3 regions of the Micromonospora olivasterospora genome follow, and region 3 is predicted to be linked to each of the others. Evidence: riboswitches for the same ligand, from Rfam matches in the RefSeq annotation. Region 3 holds a riboswitch; each other region holds the start of a gene.
What was found. A riboswitch is a leader RNA that binds a small molecule or an ion and turns the genes downstream of it on or off. The one in region 3 is predicted to bind cyclic di-AMP.
Positions count from the first base shown of each region.

Region 1: it holds a riboswitch for cyclic di-AMP, as region 3 does, so the genes downstream of both, JD77_RS12505 (C40 family peptidase) here and JD77_RS21165 (C39 family peptidase) in region 3, are expected to answer to the same signal.
Region 2: it holds a riboswitch for cyclic di-AMP, as region 3 does, so the genes downstream of both, JD77_RS04145 (coiled-coil domain-containing protein) here and JD77_RS21165 (C39 family peptidase) in region 3, are expected to answer to the same signal.

Region 1 is NZ_VLKE01000001.1:2,737,197-2,741,954, forward strand. Features, by position in the region: gene JD77_RS12500 (N-acetylmuramoyl-L-alanine amidase) at 1-1,327, opposite strand, end outside; cyclic di-AMP (ydaO/yuaA leader) riboswitch at 1,542-1,682, shown strand; gene JD77_RS12505 (C40 family peptidase) at 1,695-2,735, shown strand; gene dcd (dCTP deaminase) at 2,788-3,366, opposite strand; partial or broken gene JD77_RS12515 (pyridoxamine 5'-phosphate oxidase family protein) at 3,467-3,946, shown strand; gene JD77_RS12520 (zinc metalloprotease) at 4,094-4,758, opposite strand, start outside.
Region 2 is NZ_VLKE01000001.1:972,456-977,213, reverse strand. Features, by position in the region: gene JD77_RS04150 (SRPBCC family protein) at 1-166, shown strand, start outside; gene JD77_RS04145 (coiled-coil domain-containing protein) at 249-1,319, opposite strand; cyclic di-AMP (ydaO/yuaA leader) riboswitch at 1,324-1,455, opposite strand; gene JD77_RS04140 (cation diffusion facilitator family transporter) at 1,610-2,524, opposite strand; gene JD77_RS04135 (HelD family protein) at 2,633-4,750, opposite strand.
Region 3 is NZ_VLKE01000001.1:4,563,074-4,567,831, reverse strand. Features, by position in the region: partial or broken gene JD77_RS21170 (CDP-glycerol glycerophosphotransferase family protein) at 1-750, shown strand, start outside; gene JD77_RS21165 (C39 family peptidase) at 926-1,780, opposite strand; cyclic di-AMP (ydaO/yuaA leader) riboswitch at 1,824-1,966, opposite strand; gene JD77_RS21160 (hypothetical protein) at 2,286-3,047, opposite strand; gene JD77_RS21150 (acyltransferase family protein) at 3,627-4,758, opposite strand, start outside.

The DNA of each region.
Region 1 (4,758 bases), 1.8 Mb from region 3:
GGAACGGCGCCTTGAGCAGGTCGAAGTAGTGCGACCAGTCCCAGTACGGCCCCGGGTCCCAGTGCATGCCGGCGACCGTCGACGCCACCGTGCCCGGGACGTTGTCGTGGCCGAGAATGTGCTGCCGGTCCAGCGGGATCTGGAACTTGTGCGCCAGGTGCCGCACGAGCTTCGCCGAGGTGCGGTACATCGCCTCGGTGTACCAGGTGCCGTGGCCGGCGAAGCCCTCGTGCTCGAGGCCGATGGACTTGGCGTTGACGTACCAGTTGCCGGCGTGCCAGCCGACGTCCTTGGCCTTGATGTGCTGGGCGATGTAGCCGTCCACCGAGCGCAGCGTGTAGTGCCAGCCCAGGTAGTCGGCCCGCTTCACCAGGTTGACGCTGGGGGTGAAGTAGCCCTCCGTGTCGTGGATGATGATGTACTCGATCTTCTGGTCCGCCGGCCGGTTGGCCAGGTCGTGGTTGCCGTAGCTGCCGGCAGCGGGGCCGGTCTTCGCGTACGGTGCCGGGATCCACTCGCAGGGGAGCCCGACCGGGCACTCCAGGCCGTCCGGCCGCTCCGCGCGCCGCAGCCCGAGCCGGTTCACCGCGGACTCGTCGGGGTCGACCGCCCGCGCGGCCAGCGTCACCCGGTGACCGTCGTCGGTGGTCCGGCTCGCGCCGAGGCTGATCTGGTCGTACACCTCTGCGGCGAAGGCCGCCGCGGCGTCCTCGGTGTCCGCGCCCGAGTAGCGGGCCACCGCGCCGTACCAGGACGCCGGGTCGCTGTCCGCGCCGACCGGGCTGTTCAGTTCCTCCTGGTACGACGCGAGCAGCGCCGCCCCGCCCCGGATGTTGGTGGCCGCGTCGGCGATGAGCGCCTCCTCGCTGGCGCCGGTGAGTTCCGCGGCGGTCTCCAGGGTGTGCAGTCCGGGCAGCGCCGGGGCCGGCTCGGCCGGGCCGGACTCGGGGACCACCAGCGGCCGGGAGTCGTCGCCCCGGGGGTCCTCGCCCTCGTCGACGTGCGCGCTGGCGGCCTCGTTCGAGGCGACCCGCTCGGCGTCGGTCAGGTGCATCGGGCCGAACCCGCCGCTCGTGCTCGGGTGGCCGGCGTGGGTGTCCCAGCGGGACTCCAGGTAGGAGACGCCGAGCAACACGCTCTCCGGCACGCCGTACTCGGCCGCCGCGGCCGCGTACTGCTGCTGCCTGTCGCTGATCGCGTCGGCGGACCCGGTGCCGATCGGTTCGGCGGCGACGGGCCCGGCGGCGAAGGGTAGGACCGCGGTGGCCGCTGCCACCACGGTGGCGAGCAGGACGCGTCTGCTCGCCGGTAGGCTGGATCGGGGCATCGAACCTCCCGAGTGAGGGTCTGGGTGAGGTCACCCTCCCGCCGCCGCCCCTCGCGGTCAATACCTTTCCGGCTATCGATATTGGATGAAAAAAAGCTACGGCTGTCGCAGCCGTACGGAGTGTCACCGCCGGGCGGGTTGCGAATCGGTAACGGCCGTCTCTACTCTGGTCAATCGTCGGCCGGTCACAGCGCCGCCCATACGGGGCGGTGACGGTCCGACACCGTCGAGTCGCCTCCGGGCGATCCGGGGACCCAGGTACGCCGGGGTGAATCCGCAGCCTCGCTGCGGTAGGGCGCTCTCCCTTCCCGCCCGAACCCGTCAGCTAACCCGGTAGGCGGTACGGGAAGAAGGAGAACGGAGCCCGGTGGCACACCATGCCCCGCGGCGCCCGTCGCGCCGGTCGGCCCACGCCGACCCGGTGCCGGTTGCGCCGCGTCCACGCTGGTCACGCTTCACCACCGCCCTCGCCGCCCTCGCCGGCGCCGCCGTCGTCCTGACCGGCGCCCCGCCCGCGGCCCACGCCGAGCCGTCGGTCGCCGAGATCGAGCGGCAGATCGACGAGGACTGGAACAAGCTCGAACCGCTCATCGAGCGGCACAACGCCACCCGCCAGGACCTCGCCGCGAAGCGGAAGCAGGCCGACGCGCTCGCCCGGCAGATCGGGCCGCTGGAGCGTCAGGTGGACCAGGCGATGGCAAAGGTCAACGGCCTCGCCGTCGAGGCGTACAAGGGCGAGAACCTCTCGGCCGTGAACGCGCTGCTCGGCAGCCGCTCCGCGAGCCAGATGCTCGGGCAGTTGGAGATGCTCGACCAGTTCGCCCACCGCGAGCAGCGCGGCGTCCAGGCGGTCGTCGACCTGCGCGACCGGCTGGCCGCGAAGAAGCAGCCGCTGGACGAGATGGTCGCCCAGCTCACCCGCACCGAGGCCCAGCTCGCGGCGAAGCGCAAGCAGATCGACGACGAGATCGACCGGCTGCAGAAGCTCCGGATCAAGGTGTACGGCAACGGTGGCGGCGGGCCGCTGCGGCCCGCCCCCTGCCCGGCGACCTACCCGGGCGGCGGCGCCGGGATCGCCGTCAAGTTCGCCTGTGCCCAGATCGGCAAGCCGTACGTCTGGGGCGCCGAGGGCCCGAACGCGTACGACTGCTCCGGCCTCATGCTGGCCGCGTGGGCCAAGGCCGGCGTCTCGCTGCCGCACAACGCGGCCCGGCAGCGGGCCGTGACCGCCCGGGTGAGCCGCGCCGACCTGCGCCCCGGCGATCTCGTCTTCTACTACTCCGACCTGCACCACGTCGGCATGTACGTGGGCGGCGGCTGGGTCGTGCACGCCTCCCAGGCCGGCGCCCCGATCAAGATGAAGCACGTCGACGACGGCCAGGTCAACAGCTACGGCCGCCCCGGCTGACGGGTACGGGGCCCCTGCGGGACGGGGGCCCCTGCTCGCCGCCGGGCCGGCGTCAGCGGGTCGGCCAGGTGCGCCAGTTCTGCCAGGACCGGCTCGGGGTCGGGCCGCGTTGCCCCTGGTAGCGCGAGCCGTAGACGGCCGACCCGTACGGGTGCTCGGCCGGCGACGAGAGCCGGAAGATGCACAGCTGCCCGATCTTCATTCCGGGCCACAGGGTGATCGGCAGGTTCGCCACGTTCGACAGCTCCAGCGTGACGTGCCCGGAGAAGCCGGGGTCGATGAAGCCGGCGGTCGAGTGGGTCAGCAGCCCGAGCCGGCCCAGGCTCGACTTGCCTTCGAGGCGGCCAGCGAGCTGGTCGCCGAGCGAGATCACCTCCAGTGTCGAGGCGAGCACGAACTCGCCCGGGTGCAGCACGAACGGCTGGCCGTCGGGCACCTCCACCACCGACGTCAGGTCGTCCTGCTGCACGGAGGGGTCGATGTGCGTGTAGAGGTGGTTGTTGAAGACCCGGAAGAGCTTGTCCAGGCGTACGTCGATGCTCGACGGCTGCACCAGGGTCGGCTCGAACGGCTCCAGCGCGAGGGCGCCAGCCTTCAGCTCGCTGACGAGGTCGCGGTCGGAGAGCAGCATCGCCACACCATAGCGAGCCTGGCCGTGGGCATTGCGACCGGTTCGGGTGACATGCGTGTCGTGGACGGCGTGTCGAACATTTGTTCGATAGAATGCCGGCATGGCTTCCTGGTCCGAATTCGCCGCTGACGAGCCACGACTCGCCGACGGGATCCGCCTCCTCATGCAGCAGTACGGGCCGGGCTTCGGCTACCTGGCCACCGTCCGGGCCGACGGCGGGCCCCGGGTGCACCCGGTCTCCCCGGTCATCACCGACGAGGGTCTCTTCTGCTTCGTCATCGACTCGCCGAAACGGCGCGACCTGGAGCGCGACGGCCGCTACGCCCTGCACTCCTTCCCGCCGGAGGACAGCGACGACGAGGCGTACGTGGCGGGGCGCGCCCGGCCGGTGACCGACGAGGCGCGCGTGGCCCGGCTCGCCGAGATCGGGCGGGCCGCCCCGCAGGTCGACTGGCGGCTGTTCGAGTTCACCGTCGACGTGGCGATGCTGACCCGGCGGGGTCAGGGCGTGGGCGTGGCCGGCCCGGGCGACGGCGCGGGGCGGCCGGCCGTGCAGGTCTGGCTCGACCCCGGGCGGCCGGGGCCGCGGGTGGTGCCGCCGTCGACGTACCCGATCAACGGCCGGCCCGGCGCGCACATGGCGCCCACCGGGCGGCGGCCTGACCCCGAAGACGCCGATGCCGGCCCCGTCGTGGGCCGGCACCGGTGTGTCAGTAGCGGTGGTGCGTCAGGCCGCGCGGTAGGCGTTCCACGCGGTCAGCATCCGGCTCGCCTGACCGGGGGTGAACTGGTACATGCACGAGTCGTAGGTGTAGTCCATGAAGTTGGTGATCGGGTCCAGGCCCGTCGCGGTGCAGGTGTCCCGCCCGGTCGGGCACTGGAACGCCGGCGAGGCCTCGGCCGGGGTGTCGCCGACGCCGTCGCCGGAGCCGGTGCAGCCGCCCTGGAAGGTGTGGTACAGGTTCAGCCAGTGGCCGACCTCGTGGGTGCCCGTGTCGCCCTGGTTGTAGTTGGTGGCGGTGCCGCCCGGCAGCGACTCGCTCAGCACGACCACGCCGTCCATGCTGTTGAGCTTCTTCTGCGGGAACGTCGCCCAGCCGAGCAGGTCGTCGCTCAGCTCGCCGAGGTAGATGTTCAGCGTGTTCTTGCCGCCCTCGCGCAGGGTGGTCTTCATCGAGCGCTCAGCCGACGAGCCCTGCACGATCGGGTACCAGGCCGGGTTGGTGACCCGGTTGATCCTCTGAAGCTGGAAGCCGAAAGCGGTGGCCGCGCCGCCGGTGGCGCCGGCGTAGGCCTCGTTCAGCACGCTGATCTGCTGGGTGATCATCGAGTCCGGGATGTTGCCGCCGGCCCGGGTGCTGTCCCGCTGGATGACGTGGACGACGACCGGGA
Region 2 (4,758 bases), 3.6 Mb from region 3:
CGACGAGCCGGGCGGCGTGGTCCGGATCGACGTCGAGATCACGCTCGGCGCCCCCGCCCCGCTGTTCGGGTACGCCTTCCGGCAGGCCCGCTCGGCGCACCTCGGCCTGGCCCGCCGGCTCGCCGAGGTGCTGGACCGCCCGCCGGGCGGTTCCTCGCCGGCCTGAGCGGGGCCGGTGGCGACGCGCCGGCGGGCGGCAGCGCGGTGCAGGGTGAGCAGGGCCTTACGGGCGCGGGGCGGGAGTCGGGTCAGTACACCGACAGGTGCACGTGGTTGGTGTGGTCGCTCGACGGATCCCCGTTGCCACCGCTGTACGCCTTCCAGCCGCTGCTGGGCAGCCAGATCTGCTTGAACCAGATGACGTACAGCACGGCGAGGTTGTCCGCGTTGCGCACGAAGTACGCCGCCAGGTTGTTGCCGTACGTGCGGTCCCCGCCGCTGGCCACGCCGCCGAAGCCGCCCGTCTGTGCGGCGAAGTCGCAGGCCCGCCCCTTGGGGTGCTCGCCGGAGCCGCCCGAGCGGTAGCAGGAGACGTACCGGGTGAAGCCGGCCGCCTTGGCCTGCTGGAGCGCGTGCAACGTGCGGGGGGTGATGCAGCCGTTGGCCGGGGTCGGGTCGTTCACGCTGCACGACTCGGCGGGCCAGGACCCGTCGGGGTTGCGCTTCGCGGGGGAGGCGGTGGCGCCGGAGGTGCCGCCGGGGCTCGACCCGCCGCCGGCCCGCTCGTTGGCCACGGCCAGGGCCCGCTCGGCCTGCTCCTTGCGCTTGCCCATCACGGCGACCTGCCGGCGCTGCTCGCGGATCTCCCCGTCCAGCGCCTGCCGCGTCCGGTTCGCCTGGTCCCGGGCCGCCAGCAGGTCGCGCAGGGCGCGGTCCTCGTTGCTGGCCACCTGGTCGAGCGCCGCCGCCCGGTCCATGAACCCCTCGGGCGAGTTGCTGTTCAGCAGCGCCGACACCGCCCGGAGCCGGCCCGTCTTGTACGCCACACCGGCAATCTCACCGACCCTGCTGTCACGCACGGTCAGCTCCGCCTCGATCGTCTTGAGCTGGGCGCCGAGCTGCTGCTGCCGCTGCACCGAGCGGTTCAGGGCGGCCTTGGCGTCGAGGTAGCCCTTGCTGGCCGCCTCCAGCGCGGCGCGCAGCGCCGGGGTGCCGCCCTCGTCGTCCTGCCCCGGCGCGGCGGCGAGCAGCCCGGCGGGCGGCGCCGCCTGTGCCGGGGTGTCGCCCGCCGGGACGACCGCGAGGCCGCCGGCGAGCGTGAGCGCGAGCAGGGCCGCCACCCGGGCGGCCGTCCTTCGTACAGGTGCCACTACTGGCATGCGGATGTCCTTCCGTCAGCCGCCGACCGGGTTAGCTGACGGGTTCGGGACGGAAGATCCCTACCGCTCACGCGGATGCACCCCACGAACGTGGTTCCCCGGCTCGCCCTCGCGGGCGATTAGGCGGCGGCCGCCGCGGGCGCCGGCGGGCGCCACCGGAGCGGAGGCCGGGACCGAGCCTACCGGTGCTGGTGGGGCGGGCGCTGCGCCCGTTACGCACGGTACGCGGATCAAACCCATCAAATCCGGCATGGAGGCACAATAGCCCACCTGATCGACGGATCTGGGTATCACCAGGCGGTCGGCCCGCAGTTTCCCGGTGACGTTCCGGGTTCGACCTGTAGCGTGGCGTGCTCGATGTGAAAGTCCTCGTGCAGTGCGGTGCGGGCGGCGGTCAGCACGGCGCCCACCTCGGCGTCGGGGGCCATGGTCAGGTGCGCCGAGGCGACCTCCATCCCGGAGGTGAGCGTCCAGACGTGCAGGTCGTGCACCTCGACCACGCCGGGCACCGCGGCGAGTCGGTCGTGCACGGCGGTGACCTGCAGGTGCTCCGGGGCGGCCTGCACCAGGATCCGGACGGCGGCCCGGCCCAGCCGCCAGGTGCGGGGCAGGATGAACACGCCGATCGCGACCGCGACCAGGGGATCGGCCCACCACCAGTCGGTGGCCCAGATCAGGGCCGCCGCGGCGATCACCCCGACCGAGCCGAGCAGGTCCCCCAGCACCTCCAGGTACGCCCCGCGCAGGTTGATGCTCTCCTGCGCCCCGCCGCGCAGCAGGCCGAACGCGGCCAGGTTGGCGAGCAGGCCCAGCACCGCCACCGCCAGCATCGGGCCGGTCGTCACCTCCGGCGGGTTGCCGAACCGGCGTACCGCCTCGAGGAGGACGTACACGGCGACGCCGCTGAGCAGCAGCGCGTTGCCGAGCGCCGCGAGCACCTCCAGCCGGTACAGCCCGAAGGTGCGCTGGGGGTCGGCGGCGGCCCGGCGGGTGGCGGTGATCGCGGCGAGCGCCATGCCGATGCCGAGCACGTCGGTGAACATGTGCCCGGCGTCGGAGAGCAGCGCCAGGGAGCCGGTGGCGTACGCCGTGCCCGCCTCGACCAGCATCAGCGCGCCGAGCAGCCCGAACGCGGCCCACAGTCGGCCCCGGTGCCGCTCGGCGGCGTACGCGACGCCGTGGTGGTGGTCATGACCTGCGCCCACGCCAACACCCTCCGTCCCTGTCCCGGTGCCGGCCCAATCTATGCTCACATCGCTATGTATGCAAGTAATCGTCGGCAGTCCGACCGAGGACCCCGTCCGGGTACCCCGTCAGCCCGTCGGATCGACCGTGGTGAGGCGCTGGGTGGCCCGGGACAGCGCCACGTAGAGCGTCCGTACGCCGGAGCCCGGGTCGGCCCGGATCTCGCTCGGGGCCACCAGCACGACCCCGTCGTACTCCATGCCCTTGGCCTGGAGGCTGGTGATTACCTGCAGGCGCGGGCCGGCCTGGCCGGCGAGCCAGCCGGCGACCTCGTCCCGGCGCGGGACCGGGGTGATCACCCCGACCGTGCCCTCCACCTCGCCCAACAGCTCGGCGACCGCCGCCGCGACGGCCGGCCGCAGCTCGGCCGGCGGGACGGCGAGTCGGACCGGGTCCACGCCGGTGGAGCGGACCGCGCTGGGCAGCGCGAGGTCCGGGTAGAGCCGGCGGATCTCCGCCGCCGCCACCGCGAAGATCTCCGCGGAGTTGCGGTAGTTGGTGGTGAGGGTGAAGTGCTGCCGGCGGCGCCGGCCCAGCGCCTGGTCCCGGGACCGGGTCAGCTCCTCCTCCGCGCCCGTCCACGCCGTCTGCGCCGGGTCGCCCACCACCGTCCAGGACGCCAGCCGGCCGCGCCGGCCGATCATCCGCCACTGCATCGGCGAGACGTCCTGGGCCTCGTCGACGACCACGTGCGCGTACTCGCGGTAGTCCTCGGGGCGCTGCCGGGCCGCCTCGCGGGCCGCCCGCTGCCGCTCGGCGTACGTGCTCAGCTCCCGCACCCCGCCGGCCAGCTGGAACGGGTCCCGCTTCGGCCGGGCCGGCCGCACCGGCTTGCCGAGCAGCGCGTCCAGCTCGTCGAGCAGGGCGATGTCGGCGATCGTGAGCCCCTCGGCGTCCAGCGTCCGGTACGCGTCGGCGAGCAGGCCGATCTCCGCCCGGCTCAGGACGCCCCCGGCGTACCGGCGCAGCCGCTCCGGGCGGGCCAGCCAGCCCAGCACGTGCCGCGGGTGCAGGCGCGGCCACCACGCCTTGAGGAACTCGCGGAACTCGGGCCGGTCGGCGATCTCGTCCTCGAACACGCGCTGCTCCGGCAGCCGGGGGATGTCCAGCCGCCGGGCCTGCGCCCACAGCGCGGCGAACACCCCGTCGAAGCCGGCCCGGCGGACCTCGTTGCGGCGGGCGCCCCGGGACAGCGCCCGATCGCGGATGCCGTCCAGCTCGCGGCGGTCCAGCCGCAGCAGCGCGCCCCGGTAGAGCAGGCGCAACTCGCCGGGGCCGCCCGGCACGGCGTCGCGCGCGGCGCGCTCCAGCACCCGGCGCATCCGCAGCGACCCCTTCACCGCCGCCACCTCGGGCGGATCGGTGCGGGTGGCCGACATGCCCGGGAAGAGCGACCCGAGCGAGTGCAGGGTGGCCGCCTCCTCGCCGAGCGACGGCAGCACCGAGGCGATGTACTCCACGAACACCGCCGACGGGCCGACCACCAGGATGCCGCCGCCGGCGTACCGGCTGCGGTCGGAGTAGAGCAGGTACGCCGCACGGTGCAGGGCCACGGCCGTCTTGCCGGTGCCCGGGCCGCCGGAGACGATGGTCACCCCGGAGCCGGGGGAGCGGATCGCCTCGTCCTGCTCCCGCTGGATGGTGGCGACGATGTCCCGCATGCCCCGGCCGGTGGCCCGGGACAGGGTTGCCAGCAGCGCCCCGTCGCCCACCACGACCATCTCCGGCGGGGCCGCACCCGGGTCCAGCAGGTCGTCCTCGATCCGGGTCACCCGCTCCGCCGAGGACTGGATCGTGCGCCGGCGCACCACGCCCAGCGGCTGCGCCGGGGTGGCCTGGTAGAAGGCCGCGGCGGCGGGGGCCCGCCAGTCCACCACCAGGGTCTCGGCGTCCTCGCCGCGCACCCCGAGCCGACCGACGTGCAGCACCTGCCCCTCGCGCAGGTCCAGCCGGCCGAAGACCAGCCCCTCGTGCTCGGCGTCGAGCAGGTGCCGCCGCCGGGCCGCGTGGAAGACCATGGCGTCCCGCTCGACCAGGGCGCCGAAGTTGCCCACCCGGGCCAGCCGGTAGCCCTCCTTCTCGGCCAGGGCGGCCGCGCGGCGCAGTTCGGCGAGGCGGGCGTACACCCGGTCGAGATGCCGTTGCTCGACGGCGATCTCCTGCTCCAGGGTGGTCCGGTCGCTCAACGTACGGG
Region 3 (4,758 bases):
GCCGCCGTCGACCGGTACGCCCGCGCCGGCGTGGAGATCCCGGCCGAGAAGTTCGTCGTGGTCGGCCGCCCCCAGGTCGAGTCGATCGAGGTACGCCCGACGCCCGCCACCGGCCTGCCGAACCCGATCGTGCTGTACACCCCGACGTGGACCGGGCACCACGCCGACGCGAACTACTGCTCGCTGCCGGTCGGCGAGACGATCGTCCGGGGGCTGCTGGCCCGGGGCGCCACGGTGATCCTGCGCGCCCACCCGTACACCTCGCAGAACCCGGCGTCGGCCCGGCAGCTCGCCCGGCTGGAGGAGCTGCTCGCCGCCGACCACGCGCGGACCGGCCGCCAGCACGTCTGGGGCGCGGCGGCCAGCCGGGGGTTGTCCCTGGTCGACTGCGTCAACCGCTCCGACGCGCTCGTCTCGGACGTGTCCGGGGTGATCTCCGACTACCTCTACTCCGCCAAGCCGTACGCGGTGACGGACATGGGCGGCGACGGCGACCGGTTCGTCGAGCGGTTCCCGCTGGCCGGGGCGGGCTACGTGCTGCACCGGGACGCGGGCAACCTCGACGAGGTGCTCGGGCGGCTGCTGGACACCGACCCGGCGGCGGCGGCCCGGTGGACGACGCGGGCCCGGTACCTGGGCGACTTCCCGGCCGAGGCGTACGCCGAGGCGTTCCTCGCGGCGGCCCGGCGGGAGCTGGAGCCGGGCGAGCGGAACGCGGCGCCCGCGCCGCGTGCCGCCGAGTCCGTCGCCCACGAGGGCTCCCCCTGTCCCCGACGGCCTGACCCGGCGCCCTCAGCCGCCACCGGCCGTCCTCGCGGCGCAGCCCGGCGTCCACCGCCGGGTCGTCGGGGGCGAGGGCCCGGACCGGGAGACGACACCGGGCGCCGGCTCGGGGGAGCCGGCGCCCGGTGTGGGGAGGAGGGTGTCAGGCCGAGTAGCCGCGGGTGGCGGCCCAGTTCGCCAGGGCGATCGTGCTGATCCAGTACGACGGCACGGCCGGGTTGGCCGAGTCGGCGATCTTCACCGTGCGGCCCTGGTCCTCGTACCCGACGACGGCGATGTAGTGGCCGCCGGGGAACGAGTGCCAGCCCCCGTCGACGTCGGTGGCGTCGCCGGCGATGTTCACCACGACGCCCCGCCCGGCCGAGATCGCGTTGACCACGTCGGACTGGAGCTGGTCCATCTGCGCCGGGGTGGCGGCGTTGCCCGGGATCATCCGGGTCTTGTACGGGTTGCCCTTGACCATCTGGTTGAGCACCCGGGTGGTGTCCTCGGCCGAGTTGGTGCCCATCTCGGTGGTGCCGAGCTTGGCGCCCAACGTGCCCTGGTCGCTGTCGATGCCGGTGGCCGAGAGCGCGTTGCGCACGGCGGCGGGACCGCAGTTGTAGTAGGTCGTCTGCGCCTGGTAGTCGTAGTCGAGGACCTTGGACGACGGCGGCTTCGGGGCGGCCGGCTTCGACGCGGTCGGCTTGGGGGCCGCCGCGGCAGTCAGGTCCGGGTTCGGCGCGGCCGAGGTGGCGCTCGGCGAGGCGCTGGGCGCCACCTCGGCCGCGGCCCGTGCCTGGCTCCGGGTCGCCGTGTCGTCGAGGCGGGGGGCGATCTCGGCGACGGCCGTCGTGGTCTGCCGGGGGGCGGCGGCGTCGTCGCCGTTGGCGAGCAGGGCCCCGGTGCCGGAGGCCAGCACGAGCGCCGCGGCCGAGCCGGCGACGAACTGGTACGGCCGCTCGGTGGCGAGACGGCGCAGCTGCCGCTTCAGGTTGTCGTTCACGCGTTCCTCCACGGGACGGACAACCAGGAGGTGTGATGGTGCTGCACGAGGATGGAACTCCTTCCGACACCGCCGACCGGGTTAGCTGACGGATTCGGGCGGGAAGATCGCCCTACCACGGGCCGCGGCCCGTGGATTCACCCCACACGTGCACTGGGTCCCCGGTTCGTGATGATCACGATTGAGCGGGTCGGCGCGGCGTCGCCTCTTGCGATCGGTTACCGCGCCGGACGGGCCGACACTACTGGCCGGTCGCTGGCCTGCCAACCCCACCCCACCTGCTTAAACATTTGCCGGCCGACTTTTTTGCGGCACATCTGGGAACTGACGTGACTCAATGGGATAGGCAGCCATTCCGACGCCGACGGTCGATAATCGGACAACCGGTACCGATCGTCGGGGAATTGCGGTCGGCGGGCGCACCGAATGGTGCCCGGCGCCCGTTTCCGGGGCGACGTGACCGGGCTCACGCGGCGAATCGGCCGCTCGGCCCAGGGAGCGGGCAGGGGGGGGCGGGTCAGCCGACGCGGGCCGGCCGCCACCACGCCGCCCGGGCGGGTCGCCGGGCCGCAGCCGCCGCAGGGGCGGCGAACTCCGGGGCGGGACGCGCCCGCTCGGCCGCGGTGGACGCCTCCGCCGCCAGCACCCGGGCGGCCTCGGCGGCCAGCTCGGCGTCGCGCCAGGCGGCCCGCTCCCGGTCTGCCGCCGCCAGGTAACCGGCCCGCCTGCCGTCCCGTACGGCACGGGCCAGCAGGACCTCCTGCTCGACCGGGTGCCGTCGAGGATCCCAGCAACCGCGTCCGGCGAAGACGTCGCAGAGTTGCCCGATCGACAGCTCGCCCCGCACGTGGGCGGCCGTGGCGGCATGGTGCAGCCAGCGCTCGCGGGCCGCGTACTCGGCGGGGGTGCGGGGGGTGCGCGGCGTGGGCAGGGCGCCCGCGCCCGCGAACCGGCGGGCGACGGTCTCCGCCGCGTCGTACGCCTGCCAGGCCCGCTCGACGGCCTCCTGGGCGGCGAGCCACGCGTCACGGCGGCGGCGGGCGGTCCGGGCGGCCCCGGCGGCGGCCACCGCCACCTCCTCGGCGTACCGGCGCAGGTCGGCGCGCTCCTCGGCGGCGGCGAGGTCGGCGGCGGACGGGACGAGGTCCTCCGCCGGCCGGTCCCGATGCGGGCGGGCGACCAGGACGGTGAGCACGGTCAGCGCCAACGCGAGCAGAACCAACCAGATGGCGGCGGCCTGCGGCACCTCGATCAGGAACTGGTAGAGGACGATGTCCATCGCGGCACCTCACGGGGGATGGATGCGGTAGCGGGTTCCGCGCCGCCGGACCGGGTGGCCCGGCGACCCGGCCGAAGGCCGGGCCGGCGCGGGAAACGGGTGCTGCTGGAGCGTGGTGGGCGCGGGCTCCGCCCGCGGGGCGTCAGGCGCGCGGGGGCGCGCGGGGACCGGACGCGGCGGGGGCGAGCCCGCGCGGCACCCGGCCGGGCGCGGTCGCCCGGGTCACGGCATGCCCGGCGCGGCTCGGCGGCGGGAGCGCCTCGGCCGGCAGTGCGACACCGGGGTCGGTGCTCGCCGTCGCCGGGCCGGCGGGCCGGTCGCCGACGCTGGGGTGACCGACGGCGGCGACGCGCTCCGCGACGCTGACGGCGGCGACGGGGAGGCCGGCGGCCGGGGACCAGGCCGCGGCGGACGCGGGGGCGGCGACGGGGGCGGCGACGGGGCCACCGCGTCGAACGGCAGCGATCCGGCCCCGAGCGAGAAGGCGACGGCGACCGCGAGGCTGGCCAGCATCCGGGCGGCCCAGCGCGCGACCCACCACAGAGGACAGCTCGGCGAGTCGGGCAGCACCCGTCCACGCTACCGTCGCCGACCGTGCGGCGCACGGACGCCGGGCGCGTCGGCGTGTCCCGCCCGTCGCGGCTCGACGGTTGTCAGTCCAACCCCGGACGGGCCACCTCGGCCGCATATGGAGCTGCCCGCACAAGCGGGGCAGCGCCCGGGCGCAGCGGCGGGCCGGCGCAGCCCCCGGGGGCACCGTCCGGGCGCCGAACCGTCTCCGGGCGCACAGACGGGGCAGCTCCACAGCACCGACGGTCGGTGGGCCGGCACGCGTGGACGCTCGGCGGGACGGGGGCGGTCAGCGCTCCGGGAGGGCGACGTACTCGCGGGGGCGCTCGCGCGGGCGCGGGACCGGCGGCGGCGCGACGGCGGGCCCGCGGGCCCGGCGCTCGGGGGCCGGGGCCGCCGGGGCCGGCCGAGCCGGCGGGTCAGGGGCACCTCGACGAAGCGGTGCAGCAGCGCGGCCAGCCCCAGGTTCACCAGCAGGAACCCGACCGCGGCCAGCGGCCCCCACCAGCCGGGCAGGCCCGCGCCGAGCCGGCCGGCGAGCCGCAGGACGGTGATCATGACGAAGACGTGCACCAGGTAGAAGGCGAAGGAGACCTCGCCGAGCCAGACCATCGGGCGGGTGCGCCAGGGCGTCCGCGCGCCGCGCACGTCCGCGTCGGCCGCGGCCGTGATGACCAGCAGGTACGCCGCGGCGAGCAGCGCCGCCCAGAGCTCGGCGCGGACCCACTGGGCGGCGACGACCCAGGTGGCCGCGAAGATCAGGCTGGCCGCCGTGAGCCCGGGGCCCCGCCAGCGGCCCCGGCGCAGCAGCTCGGCCGCGGCGACGCCCATCCAGAACTCCAGCGAGCGCACGACCGGGAAGATCTGGGTGAACCACCAGGTGCTCTCCTGCGGCACCAGGCGCTGGCCGGGCCAGAGCGCCAGGATCAGCAGGGGCACCGCGACGACCACCGCCCACAGCGCCCCGGTGCGCGCCCGCCGCACCAGCGGCAACGCGAACGGCAGGCAGAGGTAGAAGAACAGCTCGCAGGAGAGCGACCAGCTCACCGAGTTGACGCTGTAGAAGTACCCCGGGGTCGGGTCCCAGGCCTGGACGAGCAGCAGGTTCTCCACGGCGGCGCGGACGTTCACCGGCTCGGCG